DNA from 3 places in the Vreelandella sp. 162(4c) genome. Region 3 is predicted to be linked to each of the others. Evidence: riboswitches for the same ligand, from Rfam matches in the RefSeq annotation. Region 3 holds a riboswitch; each other region holds the start of a gene.
What was found. A riboswitch is a leader RNA that binds a small molecule or an ion and turns the genes downstream of it on or off. The one in region 3 is predicted to bind thiamine pyrophosphate.
Positions count from the first base shown of each region.

Region 1: linked by a shared signal. The riboswitch ahead of AC4EYZ_RS02620 (NUDIX hydrolase) and the one ahead of AC4EYZ_RS19690 (sodium:solute symporter family transporter) in region 3 are both predicted to bind thiamine pyrophosphate.
Region 2: linked by a shared signal. The riboswitch ahead of tenA (thiaminase II) and the one ahead of AC4EYZ_RS19690 (sodium:solute symporter family transporter) in region 3 are both predicted to bind thiamine pyrophosphate.

Region 1 covers NZ_CM176981.1:568,690-575,778, forward strand. The annotation lists gene parE (DNA topoisomerase IV subunit B) at 1-746, opposite strand, end outside; gene pgi (glucose-6-phosphate isomerase) at 1,013-2,695, opposite strand; gene cmoA (carboxy-S-adenosyl-L-methionine synthase CmoA) at 2,855-3,598, shown strand; gene cmoB (tRNA 5-methoxyuridine(34)/uridine 5-oxyacetic acid(34) synthase CmoB) at 3,601-4,623, shown strand; TPP riboswitch at 4,810-4,913, shown strand; gene AC4EYZ_RS02620 (NUDIX hydrolase) at 4,971-5,534, shown strand; gene AC4EYZ_RS02625 (thymidylate synthase) at 5,598-6,569, shown strand; gene AC4EYZ_RS02630 (class I SAM-dependent methyltransferase) at 6,613-7,089, shown strand, end outside.
Region 2 covers NZ_CM176981.1:1,231,495-1,238,583, forward strand. The annotation lists gene AC4EYZ_RS05610 (class II aldolase/adducin family protein) at 1-69, opposite strand, end outside; gene AC4EYZ_RS05615 (NAD(P)-dependent oxidoreductase) at 123-1,079, opposite strand; TPP riboswitch at 1,293-1,455, shown strand; gene tenA (thiaminase II) at 1,544-2,227, shown strand; gene thiC (phosphomethylpyrimidine synthase ThiC) at 2,259-4,163, shown strand; gene AC4EYZ_RS05630 (hypothetical protein) at 4,492-6,201, shown strand; gene AC4EYZ_RS05635 (CsbD family protein) at 6,336-6,581, opposite strand; gene AC4EYZ_RS05640 (DUF2955 domain-containing protein) at 6,619-7,089, opposite strand, start outside.
Region 3 covers NZ_CM176981.1:4,284,504-4,291,592, forward strand. The annotation lists gene AC4EYZ_RS19675 (CoA-acylating methylmalonate-semialdehyde dehydrogenase) at 1-781, shown strand, start outside; gene AC4EYZ_RS19680 (hypothetical protein) at 870-1,562, opposite strand; gene AC4EYZ_RS19685 (peroxidase-related enzyme) at 1,741-2,322, shown strand; TPP riboswitch at 2,447-2,552, shown strand; gene AC4EYZ_RS19690 (sodium:solute symporter family transporter) at 2,542-3,954, shown strand; gene corA (magnesium/cobalt transporter CorA) at 3,926-4,894, shown strand; gene AC4EYZ_RS19700 (NnrU family protein) at 5,059-5,637, shown strand; gene AC4EYZ_RS19705 (alcohol dehydrogenase catalytic domain-containing protein) at 5,683-6,873, shown strand; gene AC4EYZ_RS19710 (proline racemase family protein) at 6,873-7,089, shown strand, end outside.

The sequences.
Region 1 (7,089 bases), 1.8 Mb from region 3:
TCGTCGTCATTGAAGTGGCCTACAAAAGGCTCCTTGGGCAGTACTTCATAACCATCGGTGGCTTCAACTAAGTAGTCGCGCAAACCATCGGCGAACTCCCACTCTGTGGAAGTGCCGTCAGGTTCTACCAGCGTGACTTTCAAGCCGGGACACAGCACCGCTTTGGCACGCAGCAGGTGTTTCAACCGGGTTAGCGCTAACTTGGGGCTATCGAAGTAGCTCTCATCCGGCCAGAAACGCACCAAAGTGCCACTTGCCCGCTTGGGGGCTTTACCAATTTCATGCAGCTCTTCGACTTTCTCACCGAACTCGAAGGCCATGGCATGGCGTGCCCCATCCCGGGTAACTTCGACATCCAACCGGCGCGATAGCGCATTAACCACCGAGACACCTACCCCGTGTAGGCCGCCGGAGAAGCGGTAGCTAGTGGAGGAGAATTTGCCACCCGAGTGCAATTTGGTAAATATCAGTTCAACGCCCGAAACACCGTGTTCAGGGTGTAGGTCGATGGGCATACCACGGCCATTATCCTGCACCTCAATCCCGCCGTCGCTATGCAGCACGACGTTAATCATGGTGGCGTGGCCCGCTAGCGCTTCATCGACGCTGTTATCAATCACTTCCTGAGCAAGGTGGTTGGGGCGTGTGGTGTCGGTATACATACCGGGACGCTTACGTACCGGCTCGAGGCCCGACAGGACTTCGATGGAACTCGCGCCGTACTGAGAGGCATCAAACTGAGTCATGTAACGTCGGTTCCCTGAAAAATCGTACTGGCAGCCATATTGATTGCTGAAACGAGTGATTGGCGGCTGGCAAAGAGGCACAGGATAGCGGAAAAGCAAAAAGCTGTATATCTAGCCATGCTTCATGCTTGTTACCAGGGGCGCCGGGGATAGGTCGCAGAGGAGGTCATTTGCCATGGATGGCAAATGTAGCGCCCATGGATGGGTTTACAGCGCCTCCTCGTAGACCTGTCGCCGGGTTAGCCCCAGCTCGCTATCTGCTTAATTCACTCCTGCTCAGCCGCCCAAAATGCTTCAATCAATCCCTTACTAGAAGCATCCATCCGCGATAGATCTCCCTCATGGTCGATAATCTTTTGAGTATCCGTGGCAATCTGTTTGCCTAGCTCAACGCCCCACTGATCGAACGGGTTGATATCCCAAATCACCGCCTGAACAAAGACTTTGTGCTCGTAAAGCGCGATAAGCGAACCAAGGGTCGCTGGGGTGAGCTGGTCAAGCAGCACCGTCGTCGAGGGCTGGTTACCACGATAACGCTTATGCTCTGGCCGTGGGCCGTCGTCCTCCAAAGCGTCATCACCAAGCATTAATACGCGGGACTGCGCAAAACAGTTGGCCAGTGCCAAGCGATGCTGGGTTTTAAGATGGCGGCGGGTATCCGGGTCTTCCACCTCATCGTACCGCTTGAGCGGCGCGATAAAATCGCACACCACTGGTTGAGTTCCCTGATGTAATAGCTGATAAAACGCGTGCTGGGCGTTGGGGCCCAACTGCCCCCAGAGCACAGGGCAGGTGGAGTAGTTAATCGGCTGGCCTTGACGGGTAACCGACTTGCCGTTGGACTCCATCTCAAGCTGTTCAAGATAGGCGGCGAAATACTCCAAGCGCCCATCGTAGGGCAGAATGGAGTGCGCGCGGATATCCAGGAAATTGACATTCCAGATGCCCGCTAACGCCAGCAGCACGGGCAGGTTCTCCGCCATTTCTGCCTCAGCAAAATGGCGATCCATGGCGTGCGCACCGGCTAAAAACTCGCGGAAATTCGCCATCCCCACCACCAGCGCAATCGGCAAGCCAATGGTGCCCCACAGCGAGTAGCGCCCGCCGACCCACTCCCAAAAGGTTAACTGGTGATCCTCCGCAATGCCCCACTCGGTCATTTTCTCAGGGCTCGCCGACACACCAATAAAGTGCTGACGCACCACCAACTCAGCGCTAATCGGCGTCGCACCATGCTGGGTCAAGCGGCTAAGTAACCACTCCCGTGCGGTGTTAGCGTTGGAAAGTGTATCAATGGTGGTGAACGACTTGGATGACAACACAAAGATAGTAGTTTCAGGATTCAACCGGCTCAGATAGTCCGCTAGCTGGGAGCCATCCATGGTGGAGGCAAAATGCACCTCAACCGGATGAATATCTTTGGGCCGAAAATCTGCCAACGCATGGGTAACCATTAACGGGCCCAGATCTGAACCGCCTACGCCCAGGTTAACCACATGCCGAATCGGCTTGCCGGTGGCACCACGCCACTGCCCTGCGTGCAGCCGACTGACCAAGCGCTCCATTTGAGCAAGGCTTTCGTGTACGGCAGCGACAATATCCTCACCCTCAACCTCCAGCGTCGCATCAGCGGGTAAACGCAGAGCCGTATGTAACGCCGGGCGGTTTTCGCTGACGTTCACTCGCTTACCGCTCAACAGCGCTTCAATAGCAGAGGGTACGCCCGCTTCACTAGCCAGCGTAAACAGATGTTCGAGGGTATCATCATCCCAGCGCTGCTTGGAAAGATCTAGCGTCAAGCCCGCCACCTGGCGAGTAAAGCTTTCCCAGCGGGAAGGCTCGGTGCCAAACAGCGTTTTCAAGTGGACATGCTGCAGCGTTTCAGCGTGATGCTTTAACGTCTGCCATGCCGGTAACGTATCGGGTGTAGCGCTTGATGCTGAGGCCATTTAGCTTCTCCAGTGGCGTCGATCCTTGCAGCGGGGTTCATTAAACAGGTTAATAACCTTAAACAGGGCTGTTCTATGTGAGTCTGTGCTAGACAGGCCTGTTCTAGTCAATTAAGGGCGCGTAAACTAGCACGCCTTTTCCATGATCCCGGCTTGCCCATGAGTGATGCATCTTACCGTGACGCTATCTTTTCGACACCCCTTGACCGAGTCGCGCGGTTCTCTTTCGACGAAAAGGTGGTCGCCTGCTTTCCTGACATGATCCGCCGATCGGTACCCGGCTACGGGCAAATTCTTGGCATGTTGAGCTTAATTGCCCAGCGCCACCTGCGCCATGGCGCCCATGTCTATGATCTAGGCTGTTCGCTGGGCGCTTCCGGCCTTGCGCTGGCAGGGGCGCTGGCGCCTGACGCCTTTCGCTATACGGGCGTTGACCTATCGCCCGCCATGGTCGCCCAGGCTCGGCAAACCTTTGCTGACGAGTGCCCAGCGTACGCTATGCAGGTCGAAGAAGCCGACATTCGTACCCTCGAGTATGCATCTTCGGGCATGATCATTCTCAATTTTACCCTACAGTTTCTACCCGCCGCCGACCGCGATGCACTACTGGCGCGGCTTTATGCAGCGCTGGAACCCGGCGGCGTGCTGATTCTCTCGGAGAAAACCGTCGACGCCGACGAGCGCGACAACGCCTGGCGGGTAGAACGCTACCACGATTTCAAGCGCGCCAATGGCTACAGTGATCTGGAAATCAGCCAGAAGCGCACCGCTCTTGAGAACGTACTGGTGCCGGATACCCTCGATGCACTTCATGGTCGTTTGAAACAAGCAGGTTTTCCACGTTCGATGACCTGGTTCCAGTACCTTAACTTTGCCTCGCTGATTGCGTTTAAGGAGGGTTAAAGGTGGCGCCACTACCCGACGATCATCGCGCAATTTATCAGGCGTTTTTAGATCAAGCTACGCTTGATGCCTCACTAACGCCCTGGTTAGCGAAGCTTCCCGAGCAGTTAGCTCACGGGCTTGACCGTAGCCGCCACGGCGATTTATCCGCCTGGGAAAAAGCCGTGGCCAAGCTTCCGGTGCTGCCCGCCGAGCGGCGCGTGGATTTAAACAGCGACACCGTCAGCGTTGATCTCGATCTTAGCGATAGCCAGCAGCGCCAATGCTTTAACCTGCTTAGAAAGCTTGCCCCATGGCGTAAAGGCCCTTTTCAGCTAGGCGGCATTTATATCGACACCGAGTGGCGCTCTGACTGGAAGTGGCAAAGAGTGGCTCCCCACTTGGCGCCGCTAAAATACCGTAAGGTACTCGACGTGGGGGGTGGCAGCGGTTACCACGCCTGGCGGATGGCTGGGGCAGGGGCTGCTTTCGTATTAGTAATTGACCCTTCGCCGCGCTTCTACTGGCAATTTCAGGCGGTACGCCACTTCGTCGGCGATACCGATGACGGCAGAACTCAGTTTTTACCAGTGGGTATAGAAGATGTGCCGGAGAACCTGGGCTTTTTCGATACGGTATTTTCCATGGGCGTGCTCTACCATCGCCCTGCCCCGTTGGAACATCTTCAGCAGCTAAAAGCCACGTTAGTTCCGGGCGGCGAGCTGGTGCTAGAAACCCTGGTAGTCGAAGGCGACGAGCAGACCGTATTTGTGCCCGGCGAACGTTACGCCGCCATGCCCAACGTCTACTTCCTGCCCTCTTCTCAAGCACTCTGCCACTGGCTGGAGCGCTGCGGCTTTACCAACGTGCGCGTGGTCGATGAAGCCGTTACCACGTTAGACGAGCAGCGCTCGACGGAGTGGATGACCTACCAATCGTTGGCTGATTTTCTCGACCCCAACGACCGCACCCGCACCATTGAAGGCTACCCTGCACCGCGGCGGGCGGTGATTTTGGCGAATAAGCCGGGCCAAGTTAGCCGTTAGCCGTTAGCCGTTAGCCGTTAGCCGTTAGCCGTTAGCCGTTAGCCGTTAGCCGTTAGCCGTTAGCCGTTAGCCGTTAGCCGTTAGCCAAGTGTGCGAAGAAGGTGTCAAAACCGCCCCGGCGTCCGCCAAGCCGCATTGAATTGCCCCCCCCAAATATTGACTTATACTAAAACTCATAGTAACAGTAACTTTTCCGAGGGGTGCCTGTTATTCAGGCTGAGATGGAGTTATCCAAACCCTTTGAACCTGATCCGGCTGATACCGGCGTAGGAACGGACATAAACCATATATGAATCTGTTTTGACACCTACGCCTGTATTATCCGAATCTCAATGCAGGAGTGTATCGTGTCGCAAGGTAACTCAACGCCCGCTAACGCATCTACGCTCAGTAGTACCTCCCCTTTTAACACGTCTGATAAAAACCGCCTGAACTCCGTACTTGCCAAGCCACGCTTGGCAGCAATCGCCGTAACTCTGCGTAATAATGAAGTTCTCCTCGTCCAACGCAGTAAAGAACCTCAACGGGGCACTTGGGGCTTCCCCGGAGGATCAGTGGAACCGGGAGAAAGCCTACATTGTGCAGCAAAGCGCGAATTAATGGAGGAAACCGGTATCACAGCATTGGTAGGACCGTTAATTGATGTAGTAGAAGTAATCGGATATGACCCAGAGGGAAGTCACCACCACTTCGCCTTGGTTGCCCTTTTATGTCACTACGTTGATGGCGAGCTACGGCCTGGTGATGATGCTGCGGACTGCCGCTGGGCGAAAGTTATAAACGGAGAACTCAACTTCAATGAAGCCTTAGCTGATCACGTCGCAGATACTGTCGTGAAAGCCTTTAATTTGCACAGTTTGGCCATCAAAGAAAAATCAAACGCGATTCACGGCTCCAATTCAGCTTTTTAAACTACTCGCCATCATTCGTATCAGCAAAATACGCCTCTTTGCCCACCGAAAGAGATGAATATAATGATGCACAAACATTATACGAATTTCACCAGCCTCTACAGAGATACACTGCATAAAATTTGCTTTGAATATGAATATGTTAACTCACCTAGAGGAAATAAAGAGCGAGAACTCATTGGCTTCAATATCCGACTCGACAATCCTCCTGATCGTTTTTGTCTAAGCAAAATACGCAAACAAAATATTGTTTTTAATTATGCAGAAGCGTTATGGTATTTATCAGGTAAAAACGACTTAGCATTTATTTCCTGGTACGCCCCTTCAATGCAACGCTACAGCCCAGATGGTATAAGCTTACCTGGTACTGGTTACGGAGCTCGTCTTAAAAACTTTGGTGCAGACACGCTCGATCAAATCGAACGAGTGATTGATATCCTTAAAAATGACGATCCCGACAGTAAGCGCGCTGTCCTTCAAATATTTAGTGCGGAAGAAGATCTTTATCGACGCAATATCGACGTTTCATGTACCTTGGGTCTTCAGTTGCTACTCCGCGAAGAAAAGTTGAACATGGTCAGCTATATGCGTGCAAATGATGCCTACGTTGGCATGCTGAACGATATTTTCTCTTTTACTTTCTTGCAAGAGTATATTGCTGCCCGCATAGGCTGCAAAATCGGTCACTACACACATCAAGTTGGTTCTATTCACGTCTATGAAAGCACACATGAGCGTGCGCTTGAACTTTTGAATAGTAATGAAACTATACCCCAGCCAGGCACAGTACCTTTAATGCCAATTGGCACCTCCCCGACTACCATACGCAAACTATTGGAATATGAGTCAGAGATCCGTAGCGGCTTGTTGACGTTTAATGATATGGCTAATCTTAACCTAACGACGTATTGGCGAGATGTGCTGATGTTGTTCTGGATCTATCGCCAAATAAAGATAGGGAATGCGCTGCCTCAAAAGGCGTTAGAGATAATTAACCCCTACTATCAACCGTTTCTTATTAATCGCTGGGGATAGTACAAGCATTCATACATGAGCAAATATTAGGGGATTTATTTTTATGAATACTAATTGGACTGAACAAAATATCGCCGAGCTTTTTGACGCTTATGATGATTGGGTGGAGAATGCTTTTGGCTATCAACCACTCATCGCGGAGTTAACCTGCTCTTATGGCAAGGGAATTAGTGTATTGGACTACGGCTGTGGCAGCGGCAAAGTGTCCAGAAGATTAAGAGACGACGGATTCGACTATGTCACCGGTGTTGACATCTCTCCAACAATGATTGAAAAAGCAATATCCGCAGGCACTAACCGTCTTCGCTTTGAGCAAATCCATGGTCCAAATTTGCCATTTCCTGATAACAGTTTTGAAGCTGTCATTAGTTGTTTTCTGTTTATTAACATTCCCGAAAGACGTGAACTAGTACGCATCACTACGGAAGTAATGCGCGTACTTAAACCTGGCGGCTCCTATTACATCCTCGACACTCATCCTCAAACCACCGGAGTCGATTATCCGACCTACCGCAATGGA
Region 2 (7,089 bases), 2.4 Mb from region 3:
TGCCAGCGCGATGCGGGTTTCTTGTTCGGCGTTGCTCGTCGTGGTGCGTTGAGACTTATCGAGACTCATCAGGTGTTCCTTTGCAGCAAAGTGATTGTCATGCAACGTGGTTAGCGTTTACGTCAGTAACCGCGCGCCCGATCAACGCCCATGGCAAGCGGCTGCCCATCGCGAAGGGCGCGGGCGGTGTCGACAACCTGCCCTGCGACCACCTCTGGCAACGAATCACTGGCAATGTGTGGTGTGATGCGCAGGCACTCATGCTGCCAGAAGGGATGATCCGCAGGCAGCGGCTCTGCACGGAACACATCCAGGCTCGCCCCACCCAAATGGCCGTGTTCGAGCGCTAGGAGAAGATCGTCCTCGACCAAGTGCTCACCCCGACCGATCTGCACCAACCAAGCGTCTTTGGCGAGCTTCGCGAACAGCGCCTTGTTAAGCACGTTTTCAGTGGTAGCCGTCAGTGGCAGCACATTGATCAGATAATCGGCGCCATCCGCTGCCGCCATGACAGCCCCGTCACCTGTCAGATAGGTCACGCCTTCAACCGGCGCTTGTGGCTCGCTGCGGCAGGCTACGTGTACAGAAAAGCCAAGCGCGGCCACCGCTTTCACCACGGCGCGCCCCATGGTGCCGTGTCCCAGCACCGCCACCTTTCTTGATGCTGGCGCGCGCATCGTCAATGGCGCCCAATGCGCCTTGGCAGCATTTTGCTCCAGGGTGGTGAACTCACGCTCACGATGGAGCACCTCATGCGCGGCAAAACCCGCCATCAAGTCGGCCTGATGTGGATCCCGCACCCGGGCGATATGTACTTCATCGCTCAGGCCAGGATGCGCCAGCAGGGCATCAACACCGGCACCGATAGACATCGCCAGCTCAAGATTAGGATAGCTCTCGAAAGCCTTGTCATTGGGCAACCAGCAGATCGCAAAACGCACATCTTCGGGGTTATCGATCTCATGGGGATGGCGCAGGACGACATCACTCGCTTCATCGCGCAAGGCGTTACCATAAATGGCATCAAGGTCGAGCGAATCACTGAGATAGACGCCTAAAATCGAGTTCGTGTTGGTCATGCAACTTCCTACGGTTCACATTCGAAATAGCAGTGGCTGTAAAACAGCCACTTGTTACTCAACTGTATAATAATTCACGTACCGATGCCATGAAACGCCATTACAGCACCTAAACTCTCATCGCTGTAATGATGCTAATAAATTGTTTCCCGATAACTTTCCATGTCATACACCCTTGCATCTCCCTCACCCGCCTCCTACACTCCACCAACGAACAGCTTGACGGGGTGCCGGTGAAATCCGGCTGAGATGGCGCAGGGCGTAGCAATTAATGCTGCCGAGCGCTGATCCCGCAGAACCTGATCCGGCTAATGCGCTGCTACTTACACAAGTTCGCAGCGAGGGTACCGGCGTAGGGATCAAGCGATGGCCACGGCTGCTCTCTCACGATCGCACGCCGCCCTTCTGCGCCACTCCCTCGATCTTTTTCGCCCGCCCTCCGGATCATTACCACCGGAGGAGTCATGGGCTACCGCTTTACTGATCTCACTACCGCTTGCCAGAAAGATTGGCGCGCCTATATTGAGCACGATTTTGTGCGCCAGCTAGGCACCGCCACGCTGCCCGGGGCGTCGTTTCGCCACTATTTAAAGCAGGACTACCTGTTTTTGATTCACTTCGCCCGCGCCTATGCGCTGGCTGCCTACAAAAGCCCCACCCTCGCCGATCTTCGCCAAGCCCATGAAGGCTTGAAAGCCATTGTGGATGTGGAGCTGGGCCTGCACGTGGGCTTTTGTCAGGAGTGGGGGATTTCCGAGCAAGAACTGGAGGAGCTTCCCGAAGCCAGAGCGACGCTTGCCTACACCCGCTATGTGTTAGATACCGGCAACCGCGGCGACCTGCTGGATTTGCACGTGGCGTTGGCCCCCTGCCTGGTGGGCTACGGCGAAATCGCCAACTGGCTAAACGCCCAGCCTTCCACCCTGCGCGGCGCGCAAAACCCTTACGACGCCTGGATAGCCATGTACGAAGGCGAGGAGTTTCAGGCCGCCATGCAGGCGGAGCTTGAATGGCTGAATATCCGCCTTGCCGACATTACCCCCGCCCGCTTTGCCGAACTGAGCAAGATCTTCCGCGACGCCACCCGCCTGGAAATCGACTTCTGGCAGATGGGCCTAGAGCTGATAGACCAAGACCTCACCCACTAATTCAGCAAAACAACACAAGGAAACAACCGTAATGACTAAGACCGTAACAAGCAAAACCAGCCACTTTTTAGCCGAAACCGCCCAGGTCGATGCCGCCGCCATTGCGCCGCTGCCCGGCTCACGTAAGGTATATATCGAAGGTTCGCGCCCGGATATCCGTGTGCCGTTCCGGGAAATTTCACTGTCGCCGACCAAAACCACCGGCATTGATGAAGAGAACCCGCCACTGCTGGTGTACGACACTTCAGGCCCCTATAGCGATCCGGATGCTAACAATGACCTGCGCCGCGGTCTGCCGGAACTACGCCGAGCCTGGATTGAAGAGCGTGACGATACCGAATTTCTATCAGGCCCCACGTCTGATTACGGCAACCGCCGCGCCAACGACCCGACGCTTGCCCAGCTGCGCTTTGATCTAACCCGCACACCACGCCGAGCAAAACCGGGCAAGAACGTGACCCAGCTGCACTACGCCCGCCAGGGCATTATCACCCCGGAAATGGAGTTTATCGCCTTGCGCGAAAACCAGCGCCGTCAAGCGCTAGGTACCGCTGAAGTAGAGCGCATTCTGGGCCATCAGCACAAAGGCCAGAGCTTTGGCGCCAGCCTGCCGGAAGAAATCACCCCTGAGTTTGTGCGTGATGAAGTCGCCAGAGGGCGGGCGATTATTCCCAATAACATCAACCACCCAGAAAGCGAGCCGATGATTATTGGCCGTAATTTCCTGGTCAAAATTAACGGTAATCTGGGTAACTCAGCGGTGACTTCTTCTATCGAAGAGGAGGTGGATAAGATGACCTGGGGCATCCGCTGGGGCGCGGACACCATTATGGATCTCTCCACTGGGCAGAACATCCACGAAACCCGCGAGTGGATTTTGCGCAACTCTCCGGTGCCGATTGGCACAGTGCCTATCTATCAGGCGCTGGAAAAGGTCAAAGGCGTGGCCGAAGACCTCACCTGGGAAGTCTTCCGCGATACGCTGATCGAGCAGGCCGAACAGGGCGTGGACTACTTCACCATTCACGCGGGCGTACTGCTGCGCTATGTACCGCTCACCGCCAAGCGGGTCACCGGCATTGTCAGCCGCGGCGGCTCGATCATGGCCAAATGGTGTTTGTACCATCACCAGGAGAGCTTCTTGTACACCCACTTCGAGGAGATCTGCGAGATCTGCAAGCAGTACGATGTGGCGTTCTCCCTCGGTGATGGCCTGCGTCCTGGCTCAGTGGCCGATGCCAATGACGAAGCACAGATGGCGGAGCTAAAAACCTTGGGCGAGCTGACCCATATTGCCTGGAAGCACGATGTGCAGGTGATGATCGAAGGCCCCGGCCACGTGCCCATGCACCTGGTGAAAGAGAACATGGATAAGCAGTTGGAATACTGCGACGAAGCGCCCTTCTATACCTTAGGCCCGCTGGTAACCGATATAGCCCCCGGCTACGACCACATTACCTCGGGCATTGGGGCGGCGATGATCGGCTGGTTTGGCTGCGCCATGCTCTGCTACGTCACCCCCAAAGAGCACCTGGGCCTGCCCAATAAAGACGACGTCAAAACCGGCATCATTACCTACAAGATTGCTGCCCACGCGGCGGATCTCGCCAAGGGCCACCCTGCAGCACAGCGGCGGGATAATGCACTCTCTAAGGCGCGCTTCGAGTTCCGCTGGGAAGACCAGTTCAACCTGGGGCTAGACCCGGATACTGCTCGGGAGTACCACGACGAAACCCTGCCCAAAGACTCCGCCAAGGTGGCGCACTTCTGCTCCATGTGCGGACCAAAGTTCTGCTCCATGAAGATCAGCCAGGAGGTGCGCGATTACGCCAACGAACATGGCCTAAACGGCGATCAGGAAGCGGTGATGAAAGGCATGGAAGAGCAGGCAGAGAAGTTCCGCAACAAAGGCAGTGAGCTGTATCAGGAAGTTTAAAATAGCGACTTACTGAACAGCGTCGCAACTATATGTGGCCCTTGAGTCTTAGAAAAACTCAAGGGCCACTTTACATATCTACTTGCAACGGGTCAGACACTGCATGTTTTTCTGGCTTTGCAATTCCTTATAGAGTTCCCGTTCAACGACCTCAACTGTTGCCGCGATCAGGCTTCTAAGTACAAATAACCATTTACTGAATTTTCTCTAAAAGTATTTATCGCTCAAGTAGATTAATTATACATTGCTCGTGTATGATTCTCATTTGCGCAGCGCTCTGTTACGGCGTTCTATTTAAAACCAACACCATTCAAAGAACCGATTCCAGATGAAAACCAAACTTTCCTTGGCGGTAACCGCGGCTCTGCTCAGCGCAGGCTTATTAACCGGCTGCAGCGATGATAACGAACCAACAGCCGCAGGCACACAGGAGGAAGCGCCGAAAAATAATGCAGCTCTCATGCTGAAATATATTCCGGCTGACTCTCCCTACTTCATGGCAACACGTGAAGCAATGCCTGAACAAGATGCTTTTGATCGTTATCAACGCATGCAACCCAAGGCTAGCATTGAGTCTAGTCTGGATGAGCTACGCGAGACACTGCCCGAGATAGACGATGAAGTGATGCATTCGTTGATGACGGTATTGATCGCCATGAGTGAAGAACTGGTCGATGTTGAAACACTGGACGATGTCCATGCGCTAGGCCTGAAAATGAACCCTCAGGCCGCCCTCTATGGGTTGGGTGTCTTGCCTGTTTTACGCATGCAACTGCAGGATGAAGATGCCTTCCGCGAAACGCTGCAACGCATTTTGACCAAAGCAGACATTAACCTGAGCACGGCCACCACCAACGACACCGAATACTGGGTGCTGACGCCTGAGGGGCCCGTCAAGGCGATTCTAGCCATTGACGACCAGCAACTGCTGGTGTCTGTGGTACCACAGAATGCTAGTGACGAGCTGCTAGCACAAGTGCTGGGCAACACCCTGCCCGACAGCAGCATCGGTGATACCGATGCACTGGCAGAGCTTGAAAAGCGCCATGGCTTTACACCTTACGGCGCGGGGAAAATCGACTCCTCACGCCTACTTAATGAGCTGAGCACCCCCACTCACTCAGGTACTCAGGCACTGATGGAAGCGGTTGATGCCGAGCAATTGGATTTATCCGCCTGCCAGGCAGATATCGACCGTATCACGAACCGCTTCCCTGGCCTTGTAATGGGCTCGCGCGAGAACGATCTTGACCGCATGGAAATGAACCTGATTCTAGAAACCGATGAGGATATTGTCAGCGACCTGCGCACTCTGACGACTCAGGTGCCGGGCCTAGGTAGCACAGAAGGTATGGCCAGCTATGGCTTAGGTCTGAACATGCCGCTGTTGGTTCAGACCGTTCAGAAATATGCTCAGGAAGTGCGCCAGAACCCCTTCAGCTGTGATGAACTACAAGATCTGAACAGCTCCTGGAATGAGATCAACATGGCGATTAACAACCCGATCACCATGATGATTGGTCAGTCACTATCTGGCTTCAGAGCTCGTATCAACAGTCTGACAATGACAGACGGCGAACCTACCATGACGGGGCTCCTGACGCTTGCTTCACAAAATCCTCTTTCCCTGCTTTCTGCCGCAAGCTCTTTCGCGCCGGAGTTAGGGACTCTAGGGCTTGAACCCGGCGGGGAAGCCAAGCAAGTCGAGAGCATGATGCTGCCCCCTGAGGCACCGGAACTCTACGCCGCCATGTCTGACACGGCTATTGTACTGGGCGCTGGTATCAGTGATTCGGCGACACTGCAGAAAGAGCTGGAAGCCCCTGCCTCAGAGCGCAATCTGCTTGTTCATGGACACATAACAGGCGAGTTCTACCATTCACTGGCCGACTTTGTGGAACAGATACCATCAGATGATTTGTCAGCGTCCGATATTGATATGCTCAAGCAATATGGTGACATCTACAAAAACATGGAGTACTGGTTCAGAGTAGATGACGCTGGCGTGGAAATGAGTTTATCGCTGGAATTAAACTAAGATCAGGCCGCTTCAATAATGCGAAAAACCTGCTAGTGGGTTAGCGGTTTTTTCGTTTGAGCAAGACAACTGTTTAAAACCACTTAAACGCCAACAGGGGGCCGAAGCCCCCTGTTGGTATCAGTGTTACATAACTAGCGCTGTTTTTTCTGGCTCTCCTTGGCGTCGCCTTTGCCTTTTTGCAGTTCGCCTTTAGCCTGCTGGGCCTTACCTTTGGCTTCAGTTTTAGCGCTTCCTGTTGCCTTGCCCGCGGCTTCTTTCACTTTTCCCGCTGCTTTGTTGGCCGTTCCTTTCGCTTTATCTTCTTTACCAGTTGCCATGACGAACACCTCTAATCCGTTAGTAGGGAAACACATCAAATCACACGTCGACACATTCATCAGAGTAGCCTTTATTAAAAAAGTTGCGCTAATTAATTTAGGCCGGGTTGTTGGCGGGTAACCGCGTTGGTGCCCAGCGGTTCAACACGAAGTGCAGGGAAGCCATAGCCAGAAGCGTAAGAACCAGTGCCACACTCATGGAAGAGAAGCGATAGAGCGCGCTATACACCAGATCCTGCTGCGGGCCTAACGACTGGCCAAACAGAATCCCCAGAGTGGTCAGTCCACCAAAGCCAATCCCTGAACCGCCCCCTTCATGGATATGCTCCCGAGCGAAAAGCATTAACCCCAGCCAGTAGAGCAACACCACCAGCAGGAAATGGTGGCTCTGTGTATATAAGAATAACTGCATTAATAGAGCCAAGTTGCACCCTAGTAGGGTTCCTATGGCTCGCTTACCGGCTGATACTTTCGCTCCAGAGTACCCCAGCGTAAACAGCACCAGGATGGTCGCCATCTGCGCAGAGAGCGACCCTTGCAAGTCGAACATCTGAAACACTACAAATGA
Region 3 (7,089 bases):
AGCGGCGGGCAAGCGCATGCAGGCGATGATGGGCGCCAAGAATCACTGTGTGGTTATGCCTGATGCTAACCGTAGTCAAGCGATCAACAACCTGCTGGGCTCAGCTTTTGGCGCTGCGGGCCAACGCTGCATGGCGAACTCGGTAGTGGTGCTTGTCGGCGAGGCACGCGAGTGGCTAAGCGATATAGTAGATGCGGCGCGAGCAATGAAAGTAGGCCCAGGCACTCAGCTTGATGCGGACTTGGGCCCGCTGGTGTCACCTGCTGCCCGTGATCGTGTACTACGTTTAATCGATGCAGGGGAGAAAGAGGGCGCCAAACTGATGGTTGATGGTCGCAAGGTTCAGGTAGAGGGTTACCCCAACGGTAACTTCGTGGGGCCGACCTTGTTTGCCGATGTAACCGCCGATATGACCATTTATCGCGAAGAGATTTTTGGCCCCGTGCTGTGTGTGGTCAGTGTTGAAACCCTGGATGAGGCGATTGCCTTTATCAATGCCAATCCCAACGGCAACGGTACCTCCATCTTTACTAACTCAGGCTGGGTAGCGCGCCGGTTTGAAACCGATATCGATGTTGGACAAATTGGTATTAACGTGCCAATCCCCGTACCGGTCGCTTACTTTAGTTTCACCGGGTCAAGGGCTTCAAAGCTGGGCGATTTAGGGCCCAATGGTAAGCAGGCGATTGCATTCTGGACACAAACAAAAACCGTAACGGCACGTTGGTTTGAACCCGAGAATGTTTCCAGCGGTATTAATAGCACGATTTCGCTGGGTTAAAAAAGTGGCGCTAACTGGCTCCGCTTAAGCGGGGCCAGTTGCTAACGAGGTCGGTTAACCGCTTGGCAGATCAAGCCAGGTGGCTGGCTTAAAAGTTGTCAAACAGCGGAAGGCTCTCTTCAAGCAGCTGTTCAATGGGGCCGAGCTGGCTTTCATGCAATACTAACAGCGACTCCTTACCCATAAAGTGTTCAGCGGGGGGGACGAGCAGAGCAAACTCACCCTCTTCAAGGTGAAACTCATGTATTTCGCGCATTCCCAGCGGAGTTACACACTGCGTGCAGCGGTAGGTGTCATCTTCGCCATAAATCAGCCGATGGTACATTTTAAACAGCGTATATAGTGCCAAACCACCCTCAAAGGCTGGCCAGCGCGCAGGGGTCTCGCGAATATCGTTGGTAAGGTCTTGCCCTTCGGCTTCGGCGTCTGCAATTGCATTGGCAAGCGGGGCGGCAAGAATGGCGCTGTTGTCGGCAGGTAACGGCGTGTTGTGCTTAGAAGCGTGTTCAAAATCTTGTACAGCGCGCTTAAAGTCAGGAACGCCATCAAGAGTATAGTCGACATGCTGGAGGTCTTCGGGCTCACAGCCGCCATTTTCCCAGCCATGAATGACGCGAAGTGTCATTTGACCCCGTGTCATTGGGCGGGCAAGCAGCATATGCAGCATTATACGAATGTGCAGCTGACGCTCATCGGTATCATTTTCAAATGCTCGGTAAGGGTCAGTAAACAGCTCGTTTAGACGACCGGGGGTATGTTCCTTGGCTTCGTTATGGCTCATGACAGTGTCCCTTTGAACGAACTGTTTATTAAGAGTAGCGCATGTTTTTTTGTCACAGAACGAATCTTCAGTATGGCGAGTAGGGCGGCTGAATAAAAGCCTCTTAATTCAGCTTTTTGTTACACAACCGCTAAGCCGTTTTTATGAGATGGCTAAACTTAACAAGAAAGAGGTGAGCATGTCTTCATCATTAAGTCGTTTTAACGTGCCTGAAACATTGGATGACCTGCCTGACGATATTCGCAATACCATTTTGACCGTTCAGGGTAAAGCGGGTTTTGTGCCCAATGTCTTTCTGATGTTGGCCCATCGCCCTGCTGAATTTCGTGCTTTTTTTGCCTATCACGATGCGTTGATGGAGCGCGAATCAGATACCCTCACCAAAGCCGAAAAAGAGATGATTGTAGTGGCTACCAGCGCACGTAATCGCTGCCTATATTGTGTGGTTGCTCACGGGGCACTGGTGCGCATTTACAGTAAAGACCCGCTACTCGCTGACCAAGTGGCGATCAACCATCGGGTGGCGCCGATTAGCGAGCGCCACCGGGTGATGCTCGATTTCGCCATGCACTGTGCCATCGATGTGGGTGAAATGACTGATGAATGGCTTGCCCGCCTGCTGGAAGTAGGCTTTAGCCAAGAGGATTGCTGGGATATAGGCGCGATCGCGGCGTTTTTTGGCTTGTCGAATCGGTTGGTTACCCTGGCAGGTACGCCACCCAATGAGGAGTTCTACCTGATGGGGCGAGTGCCTCGCTAAGAGGCGACCAGCGCACCTTAACTTTACTAAGCTATGATTTTGATTGAGAATAGTTCTTGAGACAGCGCTTCGAAAAGTACCCAAAAACGTACTTAGAAAAAGCGCTTAGCAAAACACCTACATTCACTGTCGCCAGGGGAGCCCTGCATAAAAGGGCTGAGATGCGGCTACGCAGACCCTGGAACCTGATCCGGTTCGTACCGGCGGAGGAAGTGCGACATGCTTTACCTAACGTTAGCCGTGCTTGGTGCGGCGCTGTGCTGCTTTGCTTACTTAGGCCTCCGGGCTCGCTGGGTGAATGGCCCACTTGATGACTATGTCACCGCCCGTAACTCGCAAACGGCATCTACCCTGGGGCTCTCCTTCCTTGCCTCCGGCATGGGCGCATGGATTCTCTTTGCTCCTCCTGAAATCGGCGCCTTTGTTGGCCCGCTGGCCCTGGCAGGCTATGCATTAGGCTCTGCGCTGCCGTTTATCGTCTTGGGGCTGTATGGGCCGAAGATTCGCCGGGCGCTGCCCGAGGGGCGCAGCATCGCCGAGTTTGCCGAAGCGTGCTATGGCCCTGGTGTAAGGCGCTGGGTAACGCTGGTATCAATCGCCTATATGGCGTGCTTTTTAGCTGCCGAGCTAACCGCTATTGGCGCCATTACCGCGCTGCTTTCCGATGTGCCCCCCGCACTGGTGATTATTGGCGTGGCGCTTACCACGCTCATCTATACTGCGGCAGGTGGTCTACGGGCCAGCCTTGCCACTGACCGTTGGCAGGCGTGGTTGTTACTGGTACTGCTGTGTGTGGTCGGTGGCATGGCCCTATGGCGGCTTCCCACTATTCCCAACGAGGCTGCGCTTCCTGCCATTCCCATCACCAGTGCGCTCAGCGTAGCGTTAACGCTAGTGATCGCGGTTACCGCGGCCAATCTCTTCCATCAAGGCTATTGGCAGCGCGTGTGGGCCGCTCAAGACGATCAAAGCCTGGGGCGCGGGGCATGGTTAGGTGGCGCAATGACGGTAGTCGTCATCATGGTGATTGGTGGTCTAGGTGTATTGGCCGCGATGAGTGGTGTGCCATTAGGCGAGCCGCCGATGCCATTTTTTGCCCTGTTAAGTGATGCTCCTGTTTGGCTGACGCTACCCGCCTTGGTATTAGCGGTGACCTTGGTGGCCTCCAGCGTTGATACGCTGCAAAATGGTATTGCCTCGTTGGTGGTCGCGCGCAGCGAGCAGCAGGGCGTATCACTGGTGGCTGCCCGCTGGGTGACAGTGGTAGTAATGGTACCGGTGGTATTAATTGCCTTGCAGGGGTTGTCAGTACTGCGTCTGTTTTTGATTGCCGACCTGCTGTGTGCTGCCATTGTGGTACCTGTGCTGTTGGGCCTGTGGCAACGAATGACGCCACTGGCCGCCATTGTAGGTGGCATCGCGGGGCTGCTGGGTGCCATTCTCCCAGGGTGGTTAAGCCAAGGAAGCTTGGTCGCCGGGATGGTGGCCGCCAGTTTTCCGGGCAGTGTCCCTACCTTGGGGCCATTCGTCGGGGCGTTAATCGCCTCAACGCTGGTGAGTGTGTTGTTAGCCTACTTAACGCTAGCTATTCGCAAGGACATCCATGATTCGAACTCTTCTGACTACCCCTGAAGGTGAGACCCACGAGGGGGATGAAAGCCTGTTGGCTGTCTGGCAGACGACGCCTGGCAGCCATATCTGGATCGATATGCAGGGCGAGTCCCAACAAAGCGAGCGGGCGATTTTAGAGGCGTTTGAGTTTCACCCCATGGCGATTCAAGATGCCCACAAAGAGCGCCATCCGCCAAAAATTGAAGAGTTTGATAATCACACCTTGATTATTTATCGTGGCATCTCCTCCTTTGATGCCGAACTAAACTATCTGCCTCAACAGGTCTGTTTCTTTGTGGGGGAGCGATTTCTGGTCACCCTCCATCCCGGCCAAGCGCTCTCCATAGAACGGCTATTCAACGAGCACGGTAAAGCCCTGCTGGCCCATTCGCCGGAACATGTCGCGCTGCGGGTGATGTATATTTCTGCGGGCTTTTATATCGATAGCCTGCTTGAGTTCGAAACGGCGTTAAGCGATCTGGAAGACGAACTGCTGGAAAATGGTAATGATGTGCTAATGCGCAAGATCATCACTTACCGTTCCCGGCTGGTTAAAATGCGCCGCATCTTTAGCTACCACCAGGGGATTACCCAAGAACTCACCGCTTATGACTATGAGCATTTACCGCGGGAAGAGAGCGAAACCCTGCACGCCATCAACGATGTAGCGGATCGCTTCGAACGCCTCTACACATTGACCCAAATGTACTACGACATTTGCGGTGACCTAATCGATGGCTATATCTCTATTTCCTCCCACCAGCTAAATATCACCATGCGGGTGCTCACGGTGATTACCGCGATTTTTGTGCCGCTCACGTTTATTGCCGGGATTTACGGTATGAACTTCGAAAATATGCCCGAGCTGCGTTATCAGTATGGCTACTTTTTTGTCTGGGGAGCCATGTTGGGTATTGCGGGTGTCATGATTTGGCTATTTAAGCGCAAGCATTGGTTTTAAGGACAGGTTTTAAGGACGGGGTTTAGTCTCCCCATAGAACGACTCCAGGAAACAAAAAGTTGACCCATGCATAGGTGGTCGGTGGCTGAGTGTGGCATCCTCTCCAGCGACCAAGACTATAAGGCATAAAGCCGTCGACTAGCGTTTTCACTGGGAGTTGTTCCATGACGATTATGATTATCGGGCTGCTGATTTTTTTAGGCAGCCACTCTGTACGTATCTTTGCTGAAAACTGGCGTCAGCAGCAGATTGCGAAACATGGCGAAACCACTTGGAAAGTCGCCTATTCGGCGGTATCCATCGTTGGCTTGGCCATTGCTATATACGGTTTTGGCCAGATGCGCCTTGATCCCATCTATATCTGGTACCCGCCAATGGGAATGCGCCATGCGGTGGCGCTGCTGATGGTGCCGGCCTTTATTATGCTGGTGGCGGCATACATTCCGCATAACGCGATTAAGGCCAAACTTGGCCATCCGATGATGCTGGCGGTGAAAGTCTGGGCTTTTGCTCACCTGCTGGCCAACGGTCGCTTGGGTGATATTATCTTTTTTGCTGCCTTTCTTATCTGGGCTATCCTGGCGTTCAAAACCGCCAAAAAGCGTGGTCGTCTTACGCCACCAGCGCCCGTTAGCACTAATAAAATGGCCACCATTGCTACCATACTCGTCGGCTTGGTAGCGTATGTGGTGTTTGCCTTTTACTTGCACACAGTGCTGATTGGCGTTCCTGTTTTTAGCTAATCTGTTTTTAGCAGTTTGACGTTAGCCCAACCTAGGAGTCACTCCATGGCCGAGACGACACACACGGTGCCCACCACAATGGCTGCTATGCTCTTGGTTGGACATGGCGGTATAGAAAAGCTGGAATACCATCAGGGTGTCGCCACGCCGCAGCCCAAGGCGGGCGAAGTGCTGGTGCAGGTGACCGCCACGGCGAAGAACAACACGGATCGCAAGGCGCGTGAAGGGCTGTACCCTACCAAGGACAAAGGCGATGTTACCTCCTTTGCCATGGGTGGTACGCCAACCTTAACTTTCCCGCGTATTCAAGGCGCTGACGTCGCAGGCCGCATAGTGGCGGTGGGAGAGGGCGTTGACGCCGGGCGCATTGGTCAGCGAGGTTTGCTGGATTTTAATATTTACGCCGATGAACGCCGTGATATTAATCTAACCCCGGATTACTACGGCCATGGAGCCGACGGCGGCTTTGCTGAGTATATCGCCGTGCCTGCTGATCAGTTTTATCACGTGCCCAACTCTGAGCTTCACGACGCTGAACTGGCCTCAATGGGTATGTGCTCTTATCAAACGGCTTACCATATGATGACTGCCGCCAAGGTGAGTGCTGGCGAGCGTGTGCTGGTCAGTGGCGCTAGTGGTGGTGTGGGCACCGCGCTCATTCAGCTCTGCCGTATTGTGGGAGCGGTTCCGTATGCCGTTAGCCAGTTAGATAAAGCCGAGGCGCTCAAAGCACTAGGCGCAGAAGCGGTCATTGATCGTGGCGACCTGCCGACGTTTGTTGACCGAGTGCTGGAAACCACAGGCGGTAAGCCAATCGATGCGGTGATGGACTTGGTCGGCGGTGAGATGACCAACCTGTTTATCGACACCATGATTGTCGATATGCAGGGGCGTAAGAGCTACCCCCGTCTCTCTATTGCCGGTGCCAGCGGTGGGAACCTTAGCGAAATGATGTGGACCCGCGTGTATCTTTATCAAGTACAGATATTTGGCGTTTCCCATGGCACCCGAGAAGAGGCCGAACAGCTGGTGGCGTGGATTCGCAGCGGGGAATTAAAACCGGTACTTCACGCCGCTTTTAAGCTTTCTGACCTGCATGCCGCCGAGCGCTATTTTGTTAACCGGGGCAGCAATTATCTGGGCAAAATTGTGCTTGTTCCCGATGCTCAGTGGGCATCTCACGGTGCGCCGTTCGCCCTTGAGAATCCTTCTTCTTCCGTTCAGGAGCGCCGCTAGTGCATAACCTTCATACCATCCAGCTAATGGACACTCATGCCGGTGGTGACGTTAGCCGTATCGTCACAGGGGGTATTGATGTTCTGCCTGGCGCCACCGTTCGCGAGCAGATGGAGTACCTGCGTGATGACGCCGACGGTTTGCGCCGCCTGCTGCTCGAAGAGCCCTACGGCATTCCGGAAATGTCGGTCGACTTGTTGGTGCCGGCCACTCACC